2 regions of the Azospirillum argentinense genome follow, and region 1 is predicted to be linked to the other one. Evidence: riboswitches for the same ligand, from Rfam matches in the RefSeq annotation. Region 1 holds a riboswitch; the other holds the start of a gene.
The links. Region 1 has a riboswitch for cobalamin ahead of ABAZ39_RS15840 (dihydroneopterin aldolase). Riboswitches for the same ligand answer to the same signal wherever they lie in the genome.
Positions count from the first base shown of each region.

Region 1 (4,968 bases):
CGGGCCGTCGGCAACGGCGCCCGCATCTCCCATGTGTCCCGATCCGGGAGGTAAACGTGGTGCAGATCGGTGTTGTACTCGAACGTGTTGAAGCGGCCGCCAACGACGTGGATCGCGCCGGCATGAACAACGCACCCGACATGATCGCGCCCCCCCCGGGAGCGGTTTGCGGGCCGACCAGCGATCGGTCTTTGGGTCATAGACTTCGTGCCAACCGACGCTCGCCCGTTCGCTGGCCGGCTCCGATGCGCCACCGATCAGATGAATGGCGCCATCGAGTACCACAGCCGCCGCACCGCGGGGGCGTGGCAGGGGCGCAATGGGGGTCCAGGCGTTGGTGGCCACATCGTAGGCGTAGGCGTTCGTATCGGACCGCCGGTTTTGCTCGATGAACCCGCCAAGCGCGTAGACGCGGCCAGCTTCTGCGGCGACCGCGACATGGTTGGCGCCACGCGGCAAGGCAGCGCCCTCATACCAGAGGTCGGCCACCGGGGTATAGATGTGGTGGTAGGCCCGATTGACGGCACCTTCGCCATAGCCGCCCACGACATGCATCCGTTCCGCACTGACGGTGGCCCAGGCCATTTCGCTGCGTGGGATCGGAAGCGCGGCGCGGCTGACCCAACGACCCGGCGGGCCGGCCGGAACTGGACTGTCGAAGACACGTTGCGCTTCCTGATCCGGCGTCAGATGGTGCGGCATGCCACCTTGGAGGCGAGCATAGGGGTCTGCGGCGGGCCGCAACTCCGGCAAGGGCGATTGCGCGTGTGACAATGGCACCCGGACAGCACCAAGCGCCAAAGCTCCAGCACTTGCGCCAAGGAATGTCCTGCGATCCATGTGACCTCGCTTTCTGCCTGTGTTGTCGTGATGACCCCGGTTTCGCCATGGAGGCCCACCGCTTTGCACTGTTCGCAGATTTGCAGGATCATCGTTCCTGATTTCAGCCGTTTTAGCCATCGACCAGAACGCCCATCCATATAACGTGCGCGTCCGACACCTTGGAACGCGTGGTTGCAGGCGGATGCACACATGAACACCATCCCTCCCACCGCAGAAAGCCAGTTTCTCTTTCCAAACGGACGGGAAACCCGCTGCCTTGAGATGATTTTCCCCGAGCAGGCCAACCATTACGGCACGCTGTTCGGAGGCACGGCCCTCAGCCTCATGGGAAAGGCCGCCTTCATCACCGCCAGCCGCGCCGCCCGCCATGCGGTCGTGATGGCCTCCTCAGAGCGGATCACATTCCATACCCCCGTCATGGTCGGCCAACTGGCCGACTTGGTCGGACGGGTCGACACGGTCGGGAAACGGTCGATGACCGTCCATGTCTCCCTCGTCGCCGAGACTTTGGCGACCGGGGAGCGCCGGCTGGCTGCCGAGGGATGGTTCGTCCTGGTCGCCGTCGACGGTCAGGGGCGGCCGGTTCCAGTCCCGGCCTTCCAAGACATCCAGCACGGCACGCAGCAGGGATGATCCGGAAAGCCCCCGGCGCGACGACTGGGAAAGACGAGGGTGGACACCGTGAAGCCTTGAGGCCTCCGACCGAAGCCAGCCGCGGGATGTCCGGACGCGCTTGATGCCGCCATCGTCGCAACAACGGTGGCGCTCGGCGCAGAGAAACATAAAGATGTCTTTATGTTTCTCTTGACAGGATTGCGGCGTTGCGGTTGGATCGCGGCGTCATGGTTCTGCCGGTTCCGCTCGGGGCCGGGAGCTAAGAGGGAAGCCGGTGCCGCCAGATCCGATGGCCAGTCCGGCGCTGCCCCCGCAACTGTAAGCGGAGAGTCATTTCGTCGCCTCAGCGCCACTGGTGCCTCGTTGGGCACCGGGAAGGCCGGACGGAATGGTGCCGACCTGCGAGCCAGGAGACCTGCCGTGACCGTTCGTTCGTCCTCGGGCGGGGTGTCCCGGTGGTCGCGTGGGCCGTGTCCAGCGTCTGTCGCCGGTCCCCTCTCGTGCGCCTGCTTGGGTTTCCTTTCCCGGACGTCCTTCTCACGACACCGATCCGCTGGCCGAGCGCTTGGCCGGACAGGGGAGAACCATGCCGATCGTCTTCTGCAGGCTCGGTTACCCGTTCATGGGACCACGCCGCGACGTGAGCCGAGAGCGGCGTTGGACATCCGTCGGGCCGGAGCGAACGCCGCCGCCGAGGCCGCCTGCCGGCCTTCGATCACCCTTCCGCTTGTGGAGAAACCGTCTTGGCCGGCTGCGGCACCTATGTGATCACCGTCCGGGGTTTTGTCGCCCCTTTCCAGATCGGGGTCTACGCCCACGAACGTGGCCGCCGTCAGCGCTTGCGCATCGATGTGCGGCTGGTCGTCGAACGCGGCCGACCGCGTTTCCTCGACGACGTGGCGACCGTCCTGTCCTACGAAGGGTTGGTCCTGGCGCTGGAGAAGCTGGCCGACGGGCCACACACCCAGCTCCTGGAATGCCTGGCGGACCGCATCGGCGACCTCTGCCTTGCCGACCAGCGCGTCGTCGAGGCCGAGGTGTCCATCGAGAAGCCCAACGTGCTCCCGCAGATCGATTCGGCCGGGGTGACCATCACCTACCGGCGGGACGCCGCCGCTCAAGCCGCGCCGGGAGAGCAGTGATGACCGCCCCTCTGTCCGCACCGCCGTCGATCAGCTTCGAGTTCTTTCCGCCGAAGACGGAGACGATGGAGCAGGGCCTGTGGCAGTCGATCCGGCGGCTGGCCCCATTGGCTCCAAGCTTCGTGTCGGTGACCCACGGGGCCGGCGGTTCGACCCGCGAACGCACCCACGCCACCGTCTGCCGAATCCAGGACGAGACCGGCCTTCCGGCGGCAGCGCATGTCACCTGCATCGGCGCGACGCGGGACGAGATCGACGCCATCGCCCACAGTTACTGGAATGCCGGCATCCGCCATCTGGTGGCGCTGCGCGGTGACCCGTCGGACATGCCCGGCGGCGGGCGTTGCGAACCGTCTCCCGGCGGCTACGCCTACGCCGCCGATCTGGTGACGGGAATGAGGCGCATCGCTGATTTCGAGATCTCGGTCGCCGCCTATCCGGAGTCCCACCCGGAAGCGCCAAGCGCGCAGTTCGACCTGGACAATCTGAAGCGCAAGGTGGACGCTGGGGCGACTCGTGCCATCACCCAGTTCTTCTTCGACAACGACGTCTATTTCCGTTTTCTCGACCGCTGCGCCGCGGCGGGCATCCATGTGCCGGTGATTCCCGGCATCCTGCCGATCACCAACGTCGCCCGTGCCGTGGAATTTGCTGCCAAATGCGGCGCCTCGATGCCGGCCAGGCTGGTCGAAACCTTCGAAGGGTTGGACGACGACCCAGAGACCCGCAGGCTCGTCGCCGCGACGGTGGCGGCGGAGCAGTGTCAGGCCCTTCAGGCTCAGGGCGTCCGGGATTTCCACCTCCACACCCTGAACCGTTCCGACATCACCCTCGCCACCTGCCACATGCTGGGGATAAGGGCCGCGGTTCCGGTACCGTGATCGCCACACGCGCCACGGCTACGCCGCCTTCGGCGCGTAGCCGTGGCGCTCGTTGAGGATGCGCAGCAGGTCTACCGCCGCCTCGCTGATGACGGTGCCCGGCGGGAAGATCGCCGTGGCGCCGGCGGCGTGGAGCGCGTCGTAATCCTGCGGCGGCACCACGCCGCCGACCACGATCAGAATGTCGCCGGCCCCGTGGCGCTCCAGCTCCGCCTTCAGTTGCGGCACCAGCGTCAGGTGCCCCGCCGCCAGCGAGCTGACGCCGACGATGTGGCAGTCGTTCTCCACCGCCTGCCGCGCGGCCTCCTCCGGCGTCTGGAACAGCGGCCCGACGTCCACGTCGAAGCCCAAGTCGGCGAAGGCGGTGGCGATCACTTTCTGGCCGCGGTCGTGGCCGTCCTGGCCCATCTTCGCCACCATAATGCGCGGGCGGCGGCCATCCCGCTCGGCGAACTCCGCCACCAGCGCCCGCACCCTGGCGATGGCGTCGGACTGCCGCCCCACCTCGCCGGCGTAGATGCCGGTGATGGTGCGGATCTCGGCCTTGTGACGGCCATACACCTTTTCCAGCGCGTCGGAGATCTCGCCGACCGTGGCGCGGGCGCGGATGGCGTCCACCGACAGGGCCAGCAGGTTGCCGTCGCCGGCGGCCGCCGCGTTGGTCAAGGCCTCCAGCGTCTGGCGGCAGCGGATGGGATCGCGCTCGGCGCGCAGCCGTTCGAACTGGGCGATCTGCTGGGCGCGGACGGCGGAGTTGTCCACCTTCAGCACCTCGATGGCCTCCTCCTGCTCCAGCCGGTACTTGTTGACGCCGACGACGGTCTGGCGGCCGGAATCGATGCGGGCCTGGGTGCGGGCGGCGGCCTCCTCGACGCGCATCTTGGGGATGCCGGTCTCGATCGCCTTCGCCATGCCGCCGGTCTCCTCGACCTCGCGGATGTGGCCCCAGGCGCGGGCGGCCAGTTCGCGGGTCAGCCGCTCGACGTAATAGCTGCCGCCCCAGGGGTCGATCACCCGGCAGGTACCGCTCTCCTGCTGGAGGAAAAGCTGGGTGTTGCGGGCGATGCGCGCGGAGAAGTCGGTCGGCAGCGCCAGGGCCTCGTCGAGCGCGTTGGTGTGAAGCGACTGGGTGTGGCCCTGCGTGGAGGCCATCGCCTCGATGCAGGTGCGCGTCACGTTGTTGAAGACGTCCTGCGCCGTCAGGCTCCAGCCCGAGGTCTGGGAATGGGTGCGCAGCGACAGCGACTTGTCGCTCTTCGGGGCGAACTCCTTGATCAGCTTGGCCCACAGCATGCGGCCGGCGCGCATTTTGGCGACTTCCATGAAGAAGTTCATGCCGATCGCCCAGAAGAAGGACAGGCGCGGCGCGAACTGGTCGATGGTCAGCCCGGCGGCCAGCCCGGCACGCGCGTACTCCACGCCGTCGGCCAGCGTGTAGGCCAGTTCCAGGTCGGCGGTCGCCCCCGCCTCCTGCAGGTGATAGCCGG
Region 1 is NZ_CP007794.1:352,632-357,599, forward strand. It holds partial or broken gene ABAZ39_RS37830 (Kelch repeat-containing protein) at 1-840, opposite strand, end outside; gene ABAZ39_RS15835 (acyl-CoA thioesterase) at 1,105-1,476, shown strand; cobalamin riboswitch at 1,671-1,895, shown strand; gene ABAZ39_RS15840 (dihydroneopterin aldolase) at 2,202-2,600, shown strand; gene metF (methylenetetrahydrofolate reductase [NAD(P)H]) at 2,600-3,481, shown strand; gene scpA (methylmalonyl-CoA mutase) at 3,500-4,968, opposite strand, start outside.

Region 2 (4,968 bases), on a different replicon from region 1:
CGGTCGAGGCGCCCCGCGCCGGCGGCACGAAGCCCCAGGTTCCCTCGGCATCCGGGCGCGCCAGCGGCTCCACCATGGCATGCTCAGCCCGCGAGACGGTCGCCGCGTCGGTCACCCAGGGGAAGAAATCGCGCAGCGGGAGGGTGCCGTTGCCGACCGCTCGGCCCGCCGCCTGCAGGGCGTCCCACCGACCGACCGCGCCGTCGTAGCCGTAATAGATTTCCTTGAACGCGACCTGCTCCCGCGTCGCGTAGGCGAAATGCTGGAAAACCAGCCCGCCCGCCGCCGTCTCCTCGTGCAGGAAGGGGTTGGCCGCGCCGAGTTCGAGGTCCGACCCGTCGGGCTGCGGGCGCATCAGCCGGGGCGGAACGTGCGAGTGCCAGAAATCCCCCGGCCGGTACCGCCAGGTGCGTAACCATTCGTAGGCGCGGTAATTGCCGTACTGGTCCAGCCGGTCGAGGACCAGGGACGGGCCGACGAAGAAGTGGCAGAGGTAGAGAGCCGCCGTGCGCGACGGCGAATCGAGGAACATCCGGCGCGCCCGGGTGATCTGCTCCGCCGTCCACAGCTCGTCCGCATCGATCTGCCAGAGCAGGCAGTCCTCCGTCATGGCGGCCAGCGGCGCGGTCACCATTTCCACCTTGCCTTGCCAGAACATGCCGGGCGGCTTGCGGTAGACCGACACGCGCCCGGGCTCCTCCGCGGCGATGCGGTCGAGATACTGCGACGTCCCGTCGCTGCTGCGGCCGTCGCGGTGAAGATCCTGCGGAACGCGCCCACCCCGCTGCGCGCACCAGGAGGAGTCGCGGACCTGCTCCGCCACCCCTTCCACGACGTGCCAATGCCAGGGGAAGGGCAGTTGGCGGAACACCTCCAAGTGGTAACGAATGAAGGGATCGCCGTTCAGCACGATGGTCAGGAAATGAACCGGTAGCATGCCCGCAACCCCGTCCTTCGCCCGTTGATCCGGCCTCGCGCAGTCCGCCGGACCTTGTCGGTTCCGTGGGAGCGGTGTCAAGGAAGCCGTGCGACTCCCCCGATGGGTCGCCATCCCCCTCTTGACGGCGGGGGACCCCGCCCCTACCCTGGCGCCGGTTATGGTTCCCCGCGCCCTCCGGTCGCGGGGCTAAGAGGGAAGCCGGTGCGCCGCCCCGCAGGGGGAGAAACGGTCAATCCGGCGCTGCCCCCGCAACTGTGAGCGGTGAGCGGCCTCGTCCTTTCCGTGTCACTGGCGCCGCCTGCGGGAACGGGCGCCGGGAAGGCCGGACGATGCCGCCTTGACCCGCAAGCCAGGAGACCTGCCGTAACCGAACGTACGTCCTCGGGCGGGGTGCCCCGGTGGTCGCTTGCCGATGTCCGGTCCGACGGCCGCCCGTCTTCCGCAAGCCGTCCCTCCGGTGCGCCCATCCAAGGGGACCAAGGGGGTTGCGATGCCGGTGCCTGCCAGCAACGACGCCCCTCCCAACGCATGGCAGACTCGGAAAGGGCATAGAGCATGCACATCGAACCCGGCGTCGTGGACGGCGCCAAGATCGCTCTCAGCTACGCGACGGCCGCCGGCGGCTTCGCGATGGCCGGCAAGCTGGCGCGCGACGACGTCCGCAACAACGGCGGGGTCGCGCCGCTGGTGCTGCGCAGCCTGATCGCCACCGCGCTGGTCTTCAGCTTCTTCGAGGTGTTCCCGCACCACCCCGTGGGCGTGTCGGAGGTTCACCTGATCCTCGGTTCGACGCTGCTCCTGCTGTTCGGCGCCGGTGCGGCCTCCATCGGCCTCGCCGCCGGCCTGCTGATCCAGGGCCTGTTCTTCGCGCCGTTCGACCTGCCGCAGTACGGCATGAACGTCACCACGCTGCTGGTCCCGCTGTGGGGCATCAGCCTGCTGGCGAAGCGGATCGTTCCCGACGCCACCCCCTATGTCGACCTGAAGTACTCGCAGGCGCTGGCCCTTTCCACCGCCTACCAGGGCGGCATCGTCGCCTGGGTGGCCTTCTGGGCCTTCTACGGCCACGGCTTCACCGCCGAGACCATGACGGAAGTCGCCTCCTTCGGCGCCGCCTACATGACCGTCATCATCGTCGAGCCGCTGGCCGACCTCGCCGTGCTGGCCGTCGCCAAGGCGCTGCGCCGCCAGAGCCAGGGCCCGCTGTTCAACATCCGCCTGCACCAGGGCGCCTGACCGGCGCCTCGGACCGGATGGTTCGCAGGAAGGGCGGCGGGGATGACCCGCCGCCCTTTTCCGTTTCAGGTCAGCGGACCGGTCAGATCACCAGCTCGCCCTTGCGGATCGCCGCGTAGCGGCGGTTCACCGCGCCCCAGTCGACGACGTTCCACCAAGCCGCCAGATAGTCGGCGCGGCGGTTCTGGTACTTCAGGTAATAGGCGTGCTCCCATACATCGTTGCCCATCAGCACGGGCACGCCCTCCATGGCCGGCGAATCCTGGTTCGGGCGGGCGGCGATGGCAAGCTTGCCCGACGACGGGTCGGCGGTGACGAAGACCCAACCGCTGCCGAACTGCCCGGCGCCCGCCGTGTTGAACCGCGCCTTGAAATCGTCGAAGCCGCCGAAGTCGCGCGTGATGGCAGCCCCCACCTCACCGTCCGGGGCGCCGCCGGCGTTCGGTCCCATGATGCTCCAGAACATGCTGTGGTTCGCGTGACCGCCGCCGTTGTTGCGCACCGCGGTGCGGATGCTTTCCGGCAGTTCCGGCACACGCTTCAGCAGGTCGGCCAGCGGCATCGCCTGAAGGTTGCCGTGGTTGGCGAGCGCCTTGTTGAGGTTGTCGACGTAAGCCTGATGGTGCTTGTCGTGATGCACGCTCATGGTCGTCGCGTCGATGTGCGGCTCCAGCGCGGCGGGCGCGTAGGGCAGCGGCGGCAGCGTGAATCCCTTGCCGCCCGGAGTTTGGCCAGCCGGAGTTTGGCCCCCTGTTGTTTGGGCCAGGACGAAGCGCGGCGCCACGGCCAGCACCAGCGCGGCGGCTCCGGCGGAGAGCAGCAATTGGCGGCGATCCAGGCGAACGGACATGAGACCTCCCATTGTGTGTTTCGTGCCGAACAGCGGGGAAGCGACAGCCTCAGTGCGCCCCGCGCCTCACTCAACAGGGCAATGGGCGTACTCACTCGGTACCGGCGTACGGAGCGCCGCCCGTTTCCTACAAGCGGGCCTTTCCAGCCGGCCCGGCGGACGCCGAGCGGGCCATTCCCATCGCCACGCTCCGCCAGCGCCCCAGATGGAATCGGGAGGGTGCGGCCGCCGGCTTCCGGATCGGAGTCACCGGAGCCGTCCCCGCCGCCTCATGGATGTTGCGGGCGCGGCGCTCCCGCAGAAGCAGGCGCATCACCTCCTCCTCCGTGACGGGGCGCCCGGCCCTGGCCGAGGCGAGGCTGGCGGTGTCCTGGAGCGCGGCGACCTGCGCCAGCGTGCCGGTCAGCCCCTTGGTCGCGGCGGTGTCCAGCGCTTCGCGATGAATGGCGAGGATGAACGGCTTCAGCCCGCGGTCGGGCGTTCCGTGCGGCGGTGTCGGCATGGCGGACGGGCTCCGGGGATTCGTTCGATTGGGTAAGCCATCATCCAACCGATAACGCCGCCGCGGCAAAGGCCCCTATGGATTAGCCCTGCCGGTTGCCGAACCGGCGGCGCGCGTCACAGCGTGATCAGGCCGTAGGCCAGCGCGGTGGAAACCGCCTGGATGGTGGTGGCCGCGTTGAGTTTGCGTCGGGCGGATTCGATCTGCTTCTCCACCGTCTTCACATGCGTGCCGAGCCGGTGGGCGATCTGCTGCGGGCGCAGGCCGACGGCCAACCACAGCAAGCACTCGCGCTCGCGGGGGGCCAGCGGGAGGGCGTCGCGCACACACCCTTCGCGCAGGCGGACGTCGAAGGCGTGGACGATGCCGGAAATCGCCCGGCTGTTCTCCCACCAGATTCGGTCGAACCCGGCCCAGGACAGGTGCGCCGCGCACAGGCCAAGCGCGCTGACTCCCAACCCGTTGTTGAAGCGCATGGGAAGCGTGACGCCCGTGGTCATACCGAAGGCCCAATCGATGTCGAGCGAGCGTTTGCCCGCCGGGCTGATCCCGTCCAAGCGGGAGGTGTCGCTCCACAGCAGGGGGGCGGTTTCCACCCTGGCCGCCCGCACGAACTCGTCGCACCAGTACAGCCCGCCGGACATCTTGGCGTCCATGTAGGCGCCGCCGAAGCTGGTCAGCATGATGTCGTGCGTGCGCCCGGTGTCGGCGAACGCTTCGGCGCCGTACACCAGGGCGGTGACGCCGAAGCCCGCCAGATGGCGGTGCAGCCGCGCCCACAGATCGTCCACGTCGGCCGCCTGCTGGAAGTCCTCGGCAGCCTCCCCCAGCACACGGCCGGGCATGTCGTGAGCGGGGGTCATGGCCGGCTTCCCATGCGGCGGAAACTCCAGAGCATCGTGCTCAGGTAAACGAGGAACAGCAGAAAGCTGCTTTCCATCAGCCCTTGCGGAGGGTGCCAGTCCATGGCCATGCCGTGCAGAAGCGGCCCGACCAGCGCACCGAAGGCGTACAACGTGCCGAAGGCGACGTTGGCGGTGGCGAGGTCGACGCCCCGGAAGCGGTCGGCCAGCATGGCCAGCGCCACGGTGTACAGGCTGCCGGCCGCGCCACCCCAGACGAGCATGGCGGCCATCAGCGCTTGCGGCACGTCCAGCGTGGCCGGCAGGATCAGGGGGACCGCCAGCCCGGCGACCCCGCAGGCGGCCAGCACCCCGGGCTTGCCGACGCGATCGGCGAGCGCACCGACCGGGATCGGGAACAGCAGCGCGCCGATCAGGAAGGCGCTGACCGTCCCCGCCGCCCAGTCCTCCGACAGGCCGGCCGTCACCGCGTAGACCGGCATCAGCGTGTAGGGGACCGATTCGAACAGCCCGAAGATCAGCGCCGTCATCACGGCGACGGAAGCGCTCAGCTTGGCCAGCGAAATCCGGGGCGCCC
Region 2 is NZ_CP007797.1:202,673-207,640, reverse strand. It holds gene ABAZ39_RS36375 (glycosyltransferase family protein) at 1-937, opposite strand, end outside; cobalamin riboswitch at 1,082-1,320, shown strand; gene ABAZ39_RS30230 (energy-coupling factor ABC transporter permease) at 1,496-2,176, shown strand; gene ABAZ39_RS30225 (superoxide dismutase) at 2,259-3,026, opposite strand; gene ABAZ39_RS33575 (hypothetical protein) at 3,154-3,528, opposite strand; gene ABAZ39_RS35220 (helix-turn-helix transcriptional regulator) at 3,645-4,391, opposite strand; gene ABAZ39_RS30210 (MFS transporter) at 4,388-4,968, opposite strand, start outside.
Region 2: it holds a riboswitch for cobalamin, as region 1 does, so the genes downstream of both, ABAZ39_RS30230 (energy-coupling factor ABC transporter permease) here and ABAZ39_RS15840 (dihydroneopterin aldolase) in region 1, are expected to answer to the same signal.